One region of the Dorea sp. AGR2135 genome, then DNA from elsewhere that is predicted to be linked to it. Evidence: riboswitches for the same ligand, from Rfam matches in the RefSeq annotation. Region 1 holds a riboswitch; the other holds the start of a gene.

Region 1 (9,056 bases):
ATGCATATGGACAGCAGTGTCCGAAGGCGAAAGGAATTATTCATCTGGGAGCAACTTCATGCTATGTAGGAGATAATACAGATATTATTGTAATGTCTGAGGCACTTGAAATTGTAAGAAAAAAACTGATAAATGTTATTGCAGAACTTGCAAAATTCGCGAATACTTATAAAAGTCAGCCGACACTTGCCTTTACACATTTTCAGCCGGCACAGCCAACAACGGTTGGAAAGCGTGCAACACTTTGGATGCAGGAATTTCTGATGGATCTTCAGGATCTGGAATATGTAAAAAGTACATTAAAGCTTCTTGGATCTAAGGGAACGACCGGAACTCAGGCAAGCTTTTTGGAACTTTTTGATGGAGATCAGGAAAAAATCGATCAGATTGATCCGATGATCGCAAAGAAGCTTGGGTTCGAAGCGTGTTATCCGGTATCAGGACAGACTTATTCCAGAAAAGTTGATACAAGAGTACTGAATGTACTGGCGGGAATTGCAGCCAGTGCACACAAATTTTCCAATGATATTCGCCTGCTCCAGCATTTGAAAGAAGTAGAGGAACCGTTTGAGAAGACACAGATAGGATCATCTGCTATGGCATACAAGAGAAATCCGATGAGAAGTGAGCGTATTGCATCTCTTTCCAGATATGTGATGATTGATGCACTTAATCCTGCGATCACATCTGCAACACAGTGGTTCGAGAGAACACTTGATGATTCTGCAAATAAGAGACTCAGCGTTCCAGAAGGATTCCTTGCAATTGACGGTATCCTGGATCTTTGTCTGAATGTTGTAGATGGACTGGTTGTATATCCGAAGGTTATTGAGAAACGGCTAATGTCTGAACTTCCGTTCATGGCAACTGAGAATATTATGATGGATGCAGTAAAAGCAGGCGGAGACAGACAGGAACTCCATGAGAGAATCCGTGAGCTTTCTATGGAGGCCGGACGTAATGTGAAGGAAAAAGGTCTGGATAACAACTTGCTTGACCTGATTGCAGCAGATCCGGCATTTGGTCTGAATGAGGAAGAGTTAAAGAAGACGATGGATCCGGCAAAATATGTTGGACGCGCGCCGCTTCAGGTGGAAAATTTCCTGAAAAAAGTTGTGGATCCAGTTCTGGAAGCTAACAAAGATGTGCTTGGCATGACAGCAGAAATTAATGTATAAATATACAAAAAAATGTATTAAGAAGCGAGGAAACTCGCTTCTTTTTTAGCCCATTTTTGCGAATTGTCAAAATTAATCACTGTTTATATTAAAATTGGTTGCAAATTTTATGTTAATAAATTATAATTCTTAGTAAAGAAAGTTAGCAAGTTACAAACAACTTCGCAAAACTTCAAAATGTAACGAATGATGTCTATCTAAAGTGAAAAGGGGGAAACTATATGGAGACATTAAATAACATTGTATTGACAATTCAGAATTACATGTCAAACTACATTTTGGTAATTGCACTTCTTGGAGCAGGACTTTGGTTCTCAATCAGACTTGGTTTTATCCAGGTTCGGGGATTTGGCGAAAGTATGAGAAGAACCTTTGGTGGTCTGTTTAGTAAAAAAGGCGCAGCTGGAAAAGATGGAATGTCATCATTCCAGGCATTGGCAACAGCTATTGCGGCTCAGGTAGGAACTGGTAATATCGCCGGAGCAGCTACCGCACTTGCAATCGGTGGTGCCGGAGCGATTTTCTGGATGTGGATCGCAGCATTCCTTGGAATGGCAACCATTTATGCAGAAGCACTTATGGCACAGAAGTACAAGACAGTTGGTGCAGATGGTCAGGTAACAGGAGGACCGGTATACTACATCAGAGCAGCGTTCAAAGGAACATTCGGAAAAGTACTTGCAGCACTTTTTGCAATCTTAATCACATTAGCACTTGGATTTATGGGTAACGCAGTTCAGTCTAACTCTATCGCAGCAGCTTTCCATACAGCATTTGGTATTCCACAGTGGATTATGGGAGTTGTTGTAGCAGTAATCGCACTCTTTGTATTTGCAGGTGGTATTGAGCGTATCGCGAAAGTTACAGAAACAATCGTACCGCTTATGGCAGCACTTTATATCGTAGGTGCATTGATCGTTATTGTTTACAATTACAAGAATATTCCTTATGCATTTGCATCTATCTTTGTAGGAGCATTTGCACCACAGTCTGTAGTCGGTGGAGCAGCCGGTGCAACTGTTAAGTTAGCTCTTACAAAAGGTGTAGCAAGAGGATTGTTCTCTAATGAAGCTGGTATGGGATCTACGCCGCATGCTCATGCGGTGGCAAAAGTTAATCATCCGGTAGAACAGGGATTTGTGGCTATGGCTGGTGTATTTATTGATACATTTATCGTATTGAACCTGACAGCATTAGTTATCCTGACAACGAAGTCTATTCCAAGTGGAAAGACAGGAGCAGAACTTAGCCAGTATGCATTCTCTACATTATATGGAAAAGGCGGAAATATCTTTATTGCAATTTGCATGTTCTTCTTCGCATTTTCAACAATCATTGGTTGGTATTTCTTCGGTCAGGCCAATGTAAAATACTTATTTGGACCTAAGGCAGTAAAGATTTATTCAGTATTAGCAGCTGCTTGTGTATTCCTTGGATCTCTCGCAGAAGTTGATCTTGTATGGAATATGGCAGATTGCTTCAACTCCTTGATGGTAATCCCGAATATCCTTGCATTGTTTGCGTTAAGCAAGGTGATCAGTCAGGTACATAAAGATTACTTCACCAACTTTAACAAAGCAAAATAAACTAATTAATAGAAAAAACATAAGCTAAGATAGTGTTAAGAAAAGAAGCCCGGCAGAATTAAAACTGCCGGGCTTCTTTAGCGTTAAAAACTGGTTGGTTAATTTAAAATAATAATGCATATATATTCAGAAAATAGCAATTAATGCATTGCAATAAAAGCATATATATAAGAAAATACTAAAATAAACAAAAAATAATCATTGTTTACAGAAAATTCTGTTGAAAAAAAGATTTGTTTCGGTTATACTAAAACTCGAGAAGCACGAATACATTATTACAAATGTCTTTCGAAAAGGAAAAGGGGGTCGTTTTATGGAGACATTAAATAACATTGTATTGACGATTCAGAATTACATGTCAAACTACGTACTGATTATTGCACTGTTAGGTGCGGGCCTTTGGTTCTCGTTCAGACTTGGGTTTATCCAGGTAAGAGGATTTGGCGAAGGAATGAAAAGAACTTTTGGCGGTCTGTTCAGTAAGAAAGGAGAAGCCGGAGCGGATGGAATGTCATCATTCCAGGCATTGGCAACAGCAATTGCAGCACAGGTAGGAACTGGTAATATTGCCGGAGCAGCAACAGCACTTGCAATTGGAGGACCTGGAGCAATCTTCTGGATGTGGATCGCGGCATTCCTTGGAATGGCAACTATCTATGCAGAAGCGATTATGGCACAGAAGTATAAGACAGTCGGAGCAGACGGCCAGGTCACAGGAGGACCGGTTTACTACATAAGAGCAGCATTTAAGGGAACATTTGGAAAAGTCCTAGCTGGAATTTTTGCAATACTGATCACACTGGCACTTGGGTTTATGGGTAATGCCGTACAATCTAACTCTATTGCAGCATCTTTCCATACAGCGTTTGGTGTTCCACAGTGGATTATGGGTCTTGTAGTAGCAGTAATCGCAATTTTCGTATTCATGGGTGGTATGAAACGAATTGCAAAAGTTACGGAGACAATTGTTCCGTTTATGGCAGCATTATATATTGTCGGTTCGTTAATCGTAATTATTTACAACTATAAAAACATTCCTTATGCATTTGCATCTATTTTTATCGGAGCATTTTCACCAAGTTCTGTAGTTGGTGGTGCAGCCGGTGCAACTGTAAAACTTGCTCTTACAAAAGGTGTTGCGAGAGGATTGTTCTCTAACGAAGCTGGTATGGGATCTACACCACATGCACATGCTGTAGCGAAAGTGGACCATCCGGTAGAGCAGGGATTTGTAGCTATGACAGGTGTATTTATTGATACATTTATAGTATTGAACCTAACAGCACTTGTAATATTGACAACAAAATCTATTCCAACTGGAAAAACGGGAGCTGAATTAAGCCAGTATGCATTCTCTACATTATATGGAAAAGGTGGAGATATCTTCGTAGCCATCTGTATGTTCTTCTTCGCATTTTCTACTATTATAGGATGGTATTTCTTTGGTCAGGCCAATATCAAATATTTGTTTGGACCAAAAGCAGTGAAAATCTATTCTGTAGTTGCAGCGGCTTGTGTGTTCCTTGGATCACTTGCAGAAGTTGATCTTGTATGGAATATGGCAGATTGTTTCAATTCTTTGATGGTAGTACCAAATATTCTTGCATTATTTGCGCTGAGTAAAGTAATCAGCCAGGTGCATGAAGATTACTTTAAAAACTTTAAAAAGAAAAATAATTCATAGATGGCGTCAATAAATAATTGAATAATTGATAGTAGAATCAGTAAACTCCAGTTGCAAATAAACTGGAGTTTACTGTGATAAAGCGTTGAATTAAGGGGCGCTAATAAATAAAAGTAGAACATCTTATAATAAAAAGGTAAAATTGTTTGTGAACTAATAGAATATTGTGAAAAACTGAATATATTATTTATAGACAAAACAAATGCAATGGCAATTGTGACCAAAAAGGGACATTGCGAAATGTGCATACTGACTAAAAAAAGAAAGTTATGGCAAAAGGGTTGCAAATAAATTAACAATACGTTATTATAGATACAGGCAATGGGAGATATTCATTGTCTCTATAAAAAATAAAAGTGAATAGCGGGATGATCTTTCTTAAGAGAGAGTCTTTACTAAAGAAGACCGCCGAAGAGGCAAGCCAAGGTATGTTGGTGGACATATCAGGGGTGAAACTTTCAGGCAAAAGGACTGAGAAAGGGACTGCGTTCTGAATCTTGTGTTGAAAAGAAAAGCTATCTAAGAAGGACGGTCAAGACAAAAGACAGAAAGGTGATGCGCACACAATATTGGTGTTGCATCGCCTTTTTTTAATCCTACCGGATAGCTGGGAAGAATGACACAATACTTATTTCATCTATAGTAAGGAATCAAAAATGGAAGGCGGATAAAAAATGAAGAAAGATTACATTATAATAACGAACAATCCATTAGTTCCACAGATGCTTGATGAAGAGCATGAAGTGGATTATAGTGAGATTTCTTATGAGGATGTATTGGGGAAAGTTAGAGACAGGATACACGAAGGACATTTGCTTTTATCACATCCATTATCTGGAAGCGTGAAGCCGAATGAAACACCATATAAGTCGGTTATGATCTCACGTAAAGCCGGAAAACTGGATGAGAGGTCACTGTCAATTATAGAAGGAGCCATAAGATCCTGTGCAAAGTTTGAGTTCAAGTCAGAAAAGTACAGAGAATTCATGCCAGAAACGTTCAAAGACTTCCAGCTAATTGACTGGACCCTGTTACAAAGCGCTATTTCATCCGCAGATGTGTGGTAGGTCGAGTAGCGAGAGGTTGTTAAAGCATTTAGCTTACACAATAATATCAAAATTCTTGAAGGAGGGAACCATAAGTGAGAAGATTGGAAATGGGACACATTTACATTAAGGATATCCAGTTCGCAGCAGAGTCTAAGATCGAAGATGGAATTCTTTATGTAAACAAAGAAGCTGTAGAGGCTGTTGCTCTTGAGGATGAGCACATTAAGAGCGTATCATTTGATATTGCTAGACCAGGTGAGTCAGTGAGAATCACACCGGTTAAAGACGTTATCGAGCCACGTGTAAAGGTTGAAGGAAGAGGAGGAGTCTTCCCGGGAGTAATCAACAAAGTAGATACAGTTGGTGAAGGAAAAACTTATGCATTAAAAGGAATGGCTGTTGTTACAGCTGGTAAGATCGTTGGATTCCAGGAAGGTATCATCGATATGACAGGTGTTGGAGCACAGTATACACCGTTCTCAAAAACATTAAATCTTGTTATGGTATGTGAGCCAGTTGATGACATCAAACAGCATGATTATGAGAAAGCTGTTCGTTTCGCTGGATTCAGAGTTGCTGTATATCTTGGGGAATTAGCACGTGAACTTACACCAGATGAGACAAAGGTTTATGAGACATACGGGGTTATGGAAGGAAAAGAAAAATTCCCAGATCTTCCGAGAGTTGCTTATGTACAGATGTTACAGAGCCAGGGACTTCTTCATGACACATATGTATACGGAGTAGATGCTAAGAAGACACTTTCTACTCTGATGACACCAACAGAGATCATGGACGGAGCTATCGTATCTGGTAACTGTGTATCTGCTTGTGATAAAAACCCAACATATGTTCACGAGAATAACCCGGTTATTCACGATTTATTCGAGGAGCATGGTAAAACTATTAACTTTGTTTGCCACATCCTTACAAATGAGAACGTTTACCTTGCAGACAAGATGCGTTCTTCTGACTGGACAGCAAAACTTTGCCGTTTCTTAGACCTGGATGCTGTAATCGTATCTCAGGAGGGATTCGGTAACCCGGATACAGACCTTATCATGAATACAAAGAAAATTGAGGCTGAAGGCGTTAAGACTGTTATCATTACAGATGAGTATGCTGGACGTGATGGAAAATCTCAGTCACTTGCTGACTCTGATCCGGCTGCAGATGCTGTAGTAACAGGCGGAAATGCTAATGAGCTGATTCACCTTCCAAAACTTGATAAAGTTATCGGAACTTTAGACTATGTTAATGTTATCGCTGGTGCCAGTGACAAGACTCTTCAGGAGGACGGATCTCTTGAAGTTGAGATTCAGTGTATGACTGGTGCAACTAACGAGACAGGATTCAATGTACTGAGTGCACGATAGAAAGGGAGGACGAATCATAATGAGTAAAATTAGAGTTGTACATTATATCAACCAGTTCTTCGCTAATATCGGTGGAGAAGAAAAAGCAGATTACCCTGCAGAGCTTCGCGTAGGAGAGGTCGTAGGACCAGGACTCGCTCTTGCTCAGAAATTTGGAGATGAAGCTGAGATCGTTGCTACAATCGTATGTGGTGACTCTTACTTCAACGAGAATCTTGAAAAAGCTAAAGCTGAGATTCTTGAGATGGTTAAAGGACAGAATGCTGATCTGTTCATCGCTGGACCTGCATTCAACGCAGGACGTTACGGAGTTGCTTGCGGAACAGTTTGCGATATGATCAAAGAGGAGCTTGGAATCCCGGTAGTTACAGGAATGTACGTTGAGAACCCAGGTGCTGATATGTTCAAAGACAAAGTATACATTGTTCCTACAAAGAACAGTGCAGCTGGTATGAGAGATGCAGTTGGAAAATTAGCTCCACTTGCTATGAAACTTGCTAAAGGTGAGAAGATTGGTGCCTCTTGCGAAGACAACTACATGCCAAACGGTATCCGTGTAAACTTATTCGAGGAGAAACGTGGATCAAAACGTGCTGTTGAGATGCTTCTTAAGAAGATTGCTGGTAAGCCATTCGTAACAGAGTTCCCAATGCCGACATTCGACAAGGTTGCTCCAAACCCGGCTATCAAAGATCTTAGCAAAGCTACAATCGCTCTGTGTACATCTGGTGGTATTGTTCCGAAGGGTAATCCAGATCACATCGAGTCATCTAATGCTACAAGATATGGTGAGTATGACATTACAGGTGTTAACGATCTGACAGAGGAGACATACGAGACAGCTCATGGTGGATACGATCCGGTATACGCTAACGAGGATCCTGACCGTGTACTTCCAGTAGACGTTATGCGTGAGTTCGAGCGTGAGGGTGTTATTGGAAAACTTCACAATAAATTCTATACAACAGTTGGTAACGGAACAGCCGTATTATCATCTAAAGCATTCGCTGATGAGTATGCTCAGAAGCTGATCGCTGATGGTGTTGATGCAGTTATCATGACCTCCACTTGAGGTACCTGTACACGTTGCGGTGCAACGATGGTAAAAGCTATTGAAGCTGCAGGACTTCCAGTAGTTCATATGTGTACTGTAACTCCAATTTCTATGACAGTTGGAGCTAACAGAATCGTTCCTACAATTGCTATTCCACATCCGCTTGGAAATCCGGCTCTGGATAAAGATGAGGAGTACGCACTTCGTAAATCCTTAGTTAAGAAAGCTCTTGAAGCTCTTACAACAGAGGTTGATAAACAGACAATTTTTGAGTAAAATTGTGCATTTTATAAAAAATATGCATTTCATTTTTGAAAACTATGTGCTATATTGTATGTAGCGTTATAGAATAAAAATGAAAAAAGGAGAATTTCGTTATGAGCAAAATTTATGACGTAATTGTCCTGGGTGCAGGTCCTGCTGGATTATCAGCAGGACTGTACGCAGGAAGAAGTCGCTTGTCAGTTCTTATTGTTGAGAAAGGACAGGATGGCGGACAGATTTCAATCACAGATGAGATTGAAAACTATCCTGGACAGATTGTAGATCAGCCGGAGTCAGGTCCGTCTCTGATCGCACGTATGACAGAGCAGGCTAAGAAGTTTGGGGCTGAACGTGTATCTGACACAATCAAAGAAGTTTCACTTGAGGGAGATGTAAAAGTCCTCAAAGGTGAAAAAGGTGAGTATCAGGCAAAGAATATTATCATTGCTACAGGTGCTCATGCAAGACCAATCGGCTGCAAGGGTGAGGCAGAGTTCCTTGGAAGAGGAGTTTCTTACTGCGCTACTTGTGACGCTAACTTCTTCGAGGATTTTGAGGTATATGTAGTAGGTGGTGGAGATTCCGCTGTTGAAGAGGCTATGTACCTTACAAAATTCGCTAGAAAAGTTACAATCATTCACAGACGTGATGAGCTGCGTGCAGCAAAATCCATTCAGGAGAAAGCTTTCAAAAACGACAAACTTCACTTTATGTGGGATACAGTTGTTGAGGAAGTTGGAGGAGATGGAATCCTTTCCTGGATGACAGTTAAGAATGTGAAAACTGGAGAAGTTACTAAGATTGAAGCTGACGAAGACGACGGAATGTTCGGAGTATTCGGATTCATCGGTACTATTCCTAATTC
Region 2 (9,056 bases), on a different contig from region 1:
AAAGATTGCGGTTAAGTATAACTATAATCTCAGCAAGGTCAATGTTGATGTGGAGGTAGATTGCTCTGCACTGGTCAGAGTATGTTGCTTATATGCCGGAATACAGGTTGGAGATTTCAACACAGCGTCAGAGCTGGAAACCTTGCGAAAGACAGGAGCGTTCGAAATCCTGAAAGATGATAAGCGCTGCAAGGAAAGTACATATCTGAAACGAGGGGATATTCTTGTTACACGCACCAAGGGACATACAGTTGTAGTCCTGGACAATGGATCTGGAGTGACTTTCGCTTCAAAGAGTACCAGAGCTTATGTCGTCGGACAAGTCTATGCAACACAGGTGGACGACCTGAGCGTCCGAACCGGTCCGGGAACCAATAATCCGGAAAAATCTTATGCGGAGTTATCCAGTAATGCACAGCAACACGCGCACGATAACGGGAGACTCAAGAAAGGCACTCGCGTAACCTGCAAGGACGTCCGCGAGGTTGGCAATGACATCTGGATCAAGATTCCAAGCGGCTGGATTGCTGCATATTATGGTGGCAAGAAGTATGTAGGATAGTGGAAATATTACCCCTTTATTATCAGCAAAAATTTTGCTACATTATAATAAGAGGTGGTTATATGGAAAAGCTTGCGATAAGGCTGAAAGAGCTGAGAGAAGAGAGGGGACTATCACAGATGGCAGCAGGCACTGCACTGGGAGTATCAAGATCAACCATAGCCGGATATGAGACGAAAGGACGAGAGCCAGATATACATATGTTAATCACAATGGCTGATTTTTATAATGTCTCTATGGACTATTTGGTTGGTCGAAAAGACGAAAAATAATATTATTGACAAGAACGAAAAAATCAATTAAAATCAAGATGTCTCAAATGTGCCTCAGAGCACACTTGAAAAACGGCGTTATTACGGCGCTTGCAAGGATTTGAACGACGTGACTTTTAATCAAGTTGTCCGGGGTTCGAATCCCCGCACGCTCATGCAGACAAGCAAGAACTTTAAAGGTTCTTGTTTTTTTTTGTACTTTTATTTAATATTATGTATAAGAGATATTAGAGACAAGAAGAGAGGCAACAGAAGTTATGAGCTAAACAATAAAAAGTACAAATGAGGATGAAGAGTTATGGGGAAAAAGAGAAGATACATCACAGGGCTTGATGGCATAAGAGCAATTGCGGTTATTATGGTACTGGCATATCATTTGAAGCTGGCTTTATTTAAGAGTGGCTTTCTTGGTGTGACAGTATTTTTTGTTTTATCAGGATATTTAATTACAGGCATACTGATTTCCGAAGTAGAAGAAGAAGGAACAATAGATTTGAAGAACTTTTGGCTGAGGCGTATCAGGCGTCTTGTTCCTGCAGTTATGTCAATGGCAGTTGTTATAATATTTGTCAGCGCAGTCGTAAACAGGATTATTTTTACAAAGGGCTGTAAGGATTTCCTGGCATCTGTTCTGGGATTTAATAACTGGTGGCAGATTTTTAATAAGGTATCTTACTTTGAAGCGGCCGGAATACCGTCACCATTTACGCATTGTTGGTCACTGGCGATTGAGACACAATTTTATCTGATATATCCATTGATTCTTTTGGGAATCTATAAGTTAGTAAAAAGCAGAGAAGAGGGACGGGCAAATAGAGGTCTTTTGTTTGCAGGAGTAACGTTGCTGCTGGCGCTGATCTCAGTAATTTTGATGATTGTATTATTTGATCCACAGCAGGATGCCAGCCGGGTATATTATGGGACAGACACGAGAGCATTTTCCCTTTTATTCGGTGCATTACTTGCAATTCTGTGGGAGTACCGGATGGTTCCAAGAAGACTTTCAGCTAGTGTCAATATGTTTTTGGGCAGTGTGTCTTTTGCAGTGTTGCTCGTGATGACGATAGCAATCAATGGTTCCAGTAATTTCTGGTACAGAGGAGGACAATTTTTTGGAACAATTCTGACCGTATTGATGGTCTATGCAGTATCAGGACGAAAGACCTGGCTTAGCAGATTCTTAAGTAACCCAGTCTTGAAATGGATGGGGAATCGTTCATACAGCATATATCTGTGGCATTATCCAATCATTTTGTTAATCAGTAAGGGGATAAAGGCATCCTGGTGGATTACATTGATTGAGATTGTATTAAGTGTTGTCCTGGCAGAGCTTTCTTATCGTTTTATTGAGACACCGATCCGCCATGGTATTATTGGGGAATATTTGAATATTTTAAGAAGCAGACCGAAATCCAGGCAGGAGAAGAAGCGCCAGATACAGGTGGCAAGAAGAAGTTTAAAGGTAATGGCAGGCACATTTGTACTGACCGTGTCACTGATACTTTGCATGATATTTGTGCCGAAGAAAAATGCATTGGATACATTACAAAAACGTGAGGCAAAGGCAAAAGAGACCGGTAAGATGACGGAAGAACAACTTGCAAAGCAGAAAGCGAATGGTTCAGAGAGTGAAGATACCATCTGTACGGCTGATCTGACGGATGATGAGATTCTGGAAGGTTTAAATCTCCTGCTCATCGGGGATTCTATTGCAGTTGATGTAACAGATGATTTTTATGAAATATTTCCAAACAGTGTCAGTGATACTAAAATCGGACGGATCACATCACTTGGTAAACAAGTTCTTGATTCCTACATTGACGAAAAGAAATGGGAGGGAGAAGGCGTCATATTTGCATCACTTTCGAACAGTCCGATCAATGGTGAACTTGAAGATATTCGGGAGAAGATAGGGAAGGATATGCCATTGTTTCTGACAACAGTCCGAATTCCGCATGATACGTTCGAAGAGGAAAGCAACAGCAAGATAAAAAAATTAGTAGAAGAAAATGATCATACATATCTGATCGACTGGTATGCTGCAAGCGAGGGTCATGATGAGTATTTTGATGCAGACGATACACATTTGCTCTCGGCAGGTGCGAAAGCATATGCAAAATGTATCAAGGAGGCTGTACTGGATGCATACAAGAAGGAGAATATCGAAATTCCTAAGTCAAGATTAGTTAGTAGTACAGACACAAGTACGGACAGCAGTAATGATAGTAGTAAAAACGCAAGTACAGAATAGTTTTTATTTACTGAGAAAAAAGCATGTAAAACTGGTGTAAAGGCTGTAAACACGGTGTCAGATATTTAACAATAATCACTGATAGAATTCTAACAAGTAAGAAAAATATTTAACGCTTGACTTTATTGTCAGACAGCTGTATTCTGAGGTTAAGTTGAAGGAAGGACTTGTGAGATACCACTATCATGTGATACGCGACACATGGAATGATAGACTGGAGCCGAAGGGGCAAGCAGAAACTCTCAGGCAAAAGGAACGGGTCTGGACAACACTCTGGAGAACAATGGAAGGGATTGTACCGAAGAAGTAACTTACCTGCCATACACGCGAAGACCGGTAAGCAATCTTTCAGGTGAAAGGACAGAGGCAGATAAAAAATAATAAGTCTTAAGATTGTTAAGAAATTATTTTTTACCTGCTTTTTTTTGTACCCTTTTTTAAAAATTTTTGGGGAAATTTGGAGGATGATTAGAAAATGAACATGGTTGAACAGGTAACAGATTATGTGAAGAACTATGACGAAGAGGTTGGAAAAGCAATTGAGTTGGAGCTTGGACGCCAGAGAAGAAACCTGGAGCTGATCGCATCTGAGAACATTATCAGCCCGGCAGTGATGATGGCTATGGCAACTGTACCGGCAAATAAATACGCAGAAGGATATCCGGGCAAGAGATATTATGGTGGCTGCGAGAATGTAGATATCATTGAAAATCTGGCAATTGAGAGATTAAAAGAATTATTTGGCTGTGATCATGCATGTGTTCAGCCACACTCAGGAGCAAATGCAAACAATGCAGTATATCAGGCACTGATTAAACCGGGCGACATAGTAATGGGACTGAACCTGGCACACGGCGGACATCTGACACATGGATCACCGGTAAACCAATCCGGTATTTTATATAATTTTGTTCCTTACAACATCAACGATGACGGAGTACTGGATTACGATGAGATTCGAAAACTTGCACATGAATGTAAGCCAAAGATGATTGTTGCAGGAGCTTCTGCTTATCCAAGAGAGATCCGATTCGATATCTTTGCAGATATTGCAAAAGAAGTTGGCGCTTATCTCTTCGTAGATATGGCACATATCGCAGGACTGGTTGCAGCAGGACTTCACCAGAATCCGGTTCCATACGCAGATGTAGTTACAACGACAACTCACAAGACATTGAGAGGACCAAGAGGCGGAGTGATCATGTGTAAGGAAGAACATGCAAAAGCAATTAACAAAGCAATCTTCCCGGGAACTCAGGGTGGTCCGCTGATGCATATTATTGCAGCAAAAGCTGTCTGCTTTGGAGAGGCATTGAAACCAGAGTTCAAAGAGTATCAGAAGCAGATAGTGAATAACGCGAAAGAACTTGCAGATGCATTGATTGCAGAAGGCTTCAATCTGGTAAGTGGTGGAACGGATAACCACTTGATGTTAGTAGATCTTCAGAACATGAACATTACCGGAAAAGAACTTCAGAACCGACTGGACGAGGTTTACATCACAGTCAATAAGAACTCAGTACCAAATGATCCGGCAAGCCCATTTATAACAAGTGGAATCAGAATCGGTACACCAGCAGTTACAACAAGAGGACTGAAGGAAGAGGATATGAAGATAATCGCAAAACTGATCAAGATGACAGTGACAGACTTTGAGACAAAGGCAGATGAAATCAGAGATGAAGTTACAAAAATCTGCGAGAAATATCCATTATATGAATAAATTAATGTATCTCTATAATTAACGTCCCTATTAAAAACAAGAAGGAGGATATGATATGGAGTTAAAAACACCACTTTATGATGCGCATGTGAAAGCAGGCGGTAAGATCGTTCCATTTGCAGGATATCTCTTACCGGTACAGTATGGAACAGGTGTTATCACAGAGCATATGGCAGTTAGAGAAAAAGCAGGACTTTTCGATGTGTCTCATATGGGAGAGGTATTGTGCCAGGGAAAAGATGCACTTGCAAACCTGCAGAAGCTGCTGACAAATGATTTTACCAACATGGTAGATGGGCAGGCAAGATACAGCCCGATGTGTAACGAGAATGGTGGAACGGTTGATGACCTGATCGTATACAAACGTGGAGATAATGATTACTTTATCGTAGTTAATGCGGCGAACAAAGATAAAGATTATCAGTGGATGTTAGACCATCAATTCGGAGAGGTCACATTTACAGATGCATCTTCCCAGTATGGGCAGATTGCACTTCAGGGACCAAAAGCAATGGAGATCCTGAAGAAATTAACGGCAGAAGAGAACATCCCAAAGAAATATTATCATGCAGTATTCGATACAGAGGTAGCTGGAATCCCATGTATCATTTCCAAGACAGGATACACAGGAGAGGACGGAGTCGAGTTATATCTGACAAGTGAAAATGCTGAGAAAATGTGGGATGCACTTTTAGAGGCCGGAAAAGACGAAGGGCTGATTCCATGTGGACTTGGAGCCAGAGATACACTTCGTATGGAAGCAGCGATGCCACTGTACGGACATGAGATGGATGATGAAATATCACCACTTGAGACAGGCCTGAAATTTGCAGTCAAGATGGGAAAAGAGGAAGACTTCATCGGAAAGAAAGCCATGAAAGAGCGTGGTGAGCCGGAGATTACAAGAATCGGACTTAAAGTAACCGGAAGAGGAATTATCCGTGAACATCAGGATATCTATATTGGAGAAAAGAAAATCGGACATACAACAAGCGGAACACATTGTCCGTTCCTGGGATATCCAATCGCAATGGCATTAGTAGATGCCGGAAGTGTAGAGATCGGTAATAAAGTAGAAGTAGATGTAAGAGGACGTAAAGTCGAGGCAGAAGTCATAGCACTGCCATTCTACAAGAGAGCGAAATAAGTTTTGTTGAAGGATTAAAAAAGAGAATATATAAAAAAGGAGATTATTAAGATGGAAATCAGAGAAGGATTATTATATGCAAAATCACATGAGTGGGTAAAAGAAGAAGGAGATGTTGTTACAATTGGTCTTACAGACTACGCACAGTCTGAGCTTGGAGACTTAGTATTTGTAAATCTTCCGGAAGAGGGAGATAGCGTATCCGTTGGTGAGGCATTTGGTGATGTTGAGTCTGTAAAAGCTGTTTCCGATGTATATTCACCGGTTTCCGGAGTTGTGTGTGAGATTAACGAGGAGCTTTTAGATGCACCGGAATCTATCAACGGAGCACCATATGATGCATGGTTTATCAAAGTAAAAGAAGTATCTGAGAAAGAGGAATTATTATCCCCATCAGAATACGAGGCATTTGTAGCAAGCGAGCAGTAAGACAAAGACGGGAGGTGGACGGCATATGGGAAGCTATGTACCGAATACGTTAGAAGAACGTCAGGAAATGTTAAAAGAGATTGGATACAGTTCTATCGAGGATCTGTTCGCACACATTCCTGATGAGGTTAAGATCAAAGGCGGACTGAATATTCCGGAAGGAAAGTCAGAGCTGGAAGTCCGCAGAGAGATGGAAAATATTGCATCAAAGAATCAGGTATTTAAGATCATTTTCCGAGGTGCAGGAGCATACAGACATTTTATTCCATCCATAGTGAACAGTGTGATTTCAAAAGAAAATCTGCTGACAGCATATACACCGTATCAGGCAGAGATCAGTCAGGGAATCTTACAGTCCATTTTCGAGTATCAGACAATGATCTGTGATCTGACCGGAATGGATGTGTCCAATGCCTGTGTGTATGATGGTGCCGAGGCGGCAGCAGAAGGCGTGGCAATGTGCCAGGAGAGAAAGCGTAAGAAAGCCTTCGTATCCGCAGCGATCCTGCCGGATGCACTGGCAACGATACATACGTATTGTCATGGAAATGGAATGGAGATCGTGGAGATTCCGGAAAAAGACGGCGTGACAGATCTGGATTATCTGAAAGAAAATATAGACGAGCAGACAGCATGTGTCTATATCCAGCATCCGAACTATTACGGTAATCTGGAAGATGCACAGGCAATCGGGGAAATTGCTCATGGTTCCGGGGCAAAATATATCATGGGTGTGAATCCGATCTCCCTTGGAATCATCAAGACACCGGCAGAGTACGGTGCAGATGTGGCAGTCGGAGATGGACAGCCACTGGGACTTCCACTTGGATTTGGAGGACCATACTTAGGATTTATGGCAGCCACAGAAGGCATGATGAGAAAGCTTCCGGGAAGAATTGTCGGTCAGACAGAAGATCATAATGGAAAGACCGGATATGTATTAACACTTCAGGCAAGAGAGCAGCATATCCGCAGAGAAAAAGCTTCCAGTAACATTTGTTCCAATCAGGCACTTTGTGCGCTGGCAGTTGGCGTGTACATGTCGGCTATGGGAAGTGAAGGAATCAAAGAAGCAGCGCTTCAGTCTGCTTCCAAAGCACATTATCTGGCAGCAGAGCTTGATAAGATCGGATTCAAAGTAGAGAATAAGGGAGAATTCTTCCACGAATTTGTAACTGTATCTGAAAAATGTCCTTGCGAAGCATTAAAGGCGCTGGAAGAGCATGGAATCCTGGGAGGATATCCACTTGGAAACCATCGAGTATTATGGTGCTGTACAGAGATGAACACAAAAGAAGAGATGGATGAAGTTATCCGCCTTTTAAAGGAGGTGTAGAGCATGTTAGTATTTGAAAAAAGCAGAGCCGGACGAGGCATGGGCATGCTCCCAGCCTGCGATGTAGAAATCAAAAAACCTGGTGAGAAGGATGCAAGACAAAAAGAGCTTCACCTTCCGCAAATGTCTGAGAATGACCTTTCCAGACACTATACAGAACTGGCAAAGAAATCCCATGGAGTCAATGATGGATTCTATCCACTTGGATCTTGTACGATGAAGTACAATCCGAAAATTAATGAAGATATGGCAGCATTGCCTGGATTTACCCAGATCCATCCGCTACAGCCAGAACATTCTGTACAGGGATGCCTAGAAGTTCTGAAAAAATCCGAAGAATACCTGTGCGAGATCACAGGAATGGACGGTATGACATTCCAGCCTGCAGCAGGAGCTCACGGAGAGTTTACAGGTCTGATGCTCATTAAGGCATATCATGAGAGCAGAGGGGACGAGAAGAGAACAAAAATCATTGTACCGGATTCTGCGCATGGAACCAACCCGGCCAGTGCTACAATGGCAGGCTATAAGGTAGTCAGCATTGCATCTGCACCGGACGGAGGAGTAGACCTTGAAGCGTTAAAGGCAGCATGTGGAGAAGATACTGCAGGACTGATGCTGACCAATCCGAACACGGTTGGATTGTTTGACAAAAATATTTTAAAAATTACAGAAATCGTACATGAATGCGGTGGTCTTTGCTATTACGATGGAGCAAACCTGAATGCAGTTATGGGAACTGTAAGACCTGGAGATATGGGATTCGACGTGATTCACCTGAACCTTCATAAGACATTTTCAACACCTCATGGAGGCGGAGGTCCGGGAAGCGGACCGGTTGGCTGCAAGAGTATGTTGCTGCAGTTCCTGCCATCCTACAGAGTGGTAGAAAAAGAAGGGGCTCTGGCAATGGAGAAAGCCGAGCACAGCATTGGTGAGATGAAAGAATTCTATGGAAACTTCCTTGTAGTTGTCAAAGCACTGACTTACCTGATGACACTTGGAAAAGAAGGAATTCCGGAGGCAAGCCAGAACGCAGTTCTGAACGCGAACTATATGATGAACAAGTTAAAAGACCTCTATACAATGGCATATGATGAGGTATGCATGCATGAGTTTGTTATGAGTCTGGAAGATCTGAAGAAGAAAGCAGGCGTATCTGCAATGGATATCGCAAAAGGACTTCTGGATAACGGAATCCATCCGCCTACAATGTATTTCCCGTTAATTGTACATGAAGCGCTGATGGTAGAGCCGACAGAGACAGAGTCAAAAGAAGTACTGGATCATGCAATTGAGGTATTTCGTAAGCTTTACAATGACGCACTTGAGAATC

Evidence for each region. Region 1 has a riboswitch for glycine ahead of G593_RS0115025 (GrdX family protein). Riboswitches for the same ligand answer to the same signal wherever they lie in the genome.
Region 2: linked by a shared signal. The riboswitch ahead of glyA (serine hydroxymethyltransferase) and the one ahead of G593_RS0115025 (GrdX family protein) in region 1 are both predicted to bind glycine.

Annotation. Positions count from the first base shown of each region.
Region 1 covers NZ_ATVU01000029.1:2,281-11,336, reverse strand. Annotated here, with positions in the region: gene purB (adenylosuccinate lyase) at 1-1,178, shown strand, start outside; gene G593_RS0115040 (alanine/glycine:cation symporter family protein) at 1,400-2,764, shown strand; gene G593_RS0115035 (alanine/glycine:cation symporter family protein) at 3,078-4,448, shown strand; glycine riboswitch at 4,818-4,932, shown strand; gene G593_RS0115025 (GrdX family protein) at 5,123-5,515, shown strand; gene G593_RS0115020 (glycine/sarcosine/betaine reductase component B subunit) at 5,605-6,873, shown strand; gene grdB (glycine reductase complex selenoprotein B) at 6,893-8,203, shown strand; gene trxB (thioredoxin-disulfide reductase) at 8,305-9,056, shown strand, end outside.
Region 2 covers NZ_ATVU01000005.1:142,921-151,976, reverse strand. Annotated here, with positions in the region: partial or broken gene G593_RS0105430 (hypothetical protein) at 1-562, shown strand, start outside; gene G593_RS0105425 (helix-turn-helix domain-containing protein) at 625-834, shown strand; gene G593_RS0105420 (acyltransferase family protein) at 1,133-3,085, shown strand; glycine riboswitch at 3,349-3,459, shown strand; gene glyA (serine hydroxymethyltransferase) at 3,567-4,808, shown strand; gene gcvT (glycine cleavage system aminomethyltransferase GcvT) at 4,864-5,955, shown strand; gene gcvH (glycine cleavage system protein GcvH) at 6,007-6,384, shown strand; gene gcvPA (aminomethyl-transferring glycine dehydrogenase subunit GcvPA) at 6,410-7,720, shown strand; gene gcvPB (aminomethyl-transferring glycine dehydrogenase subunit GcvPB) at 7,724-9,056, shown strand, end outside.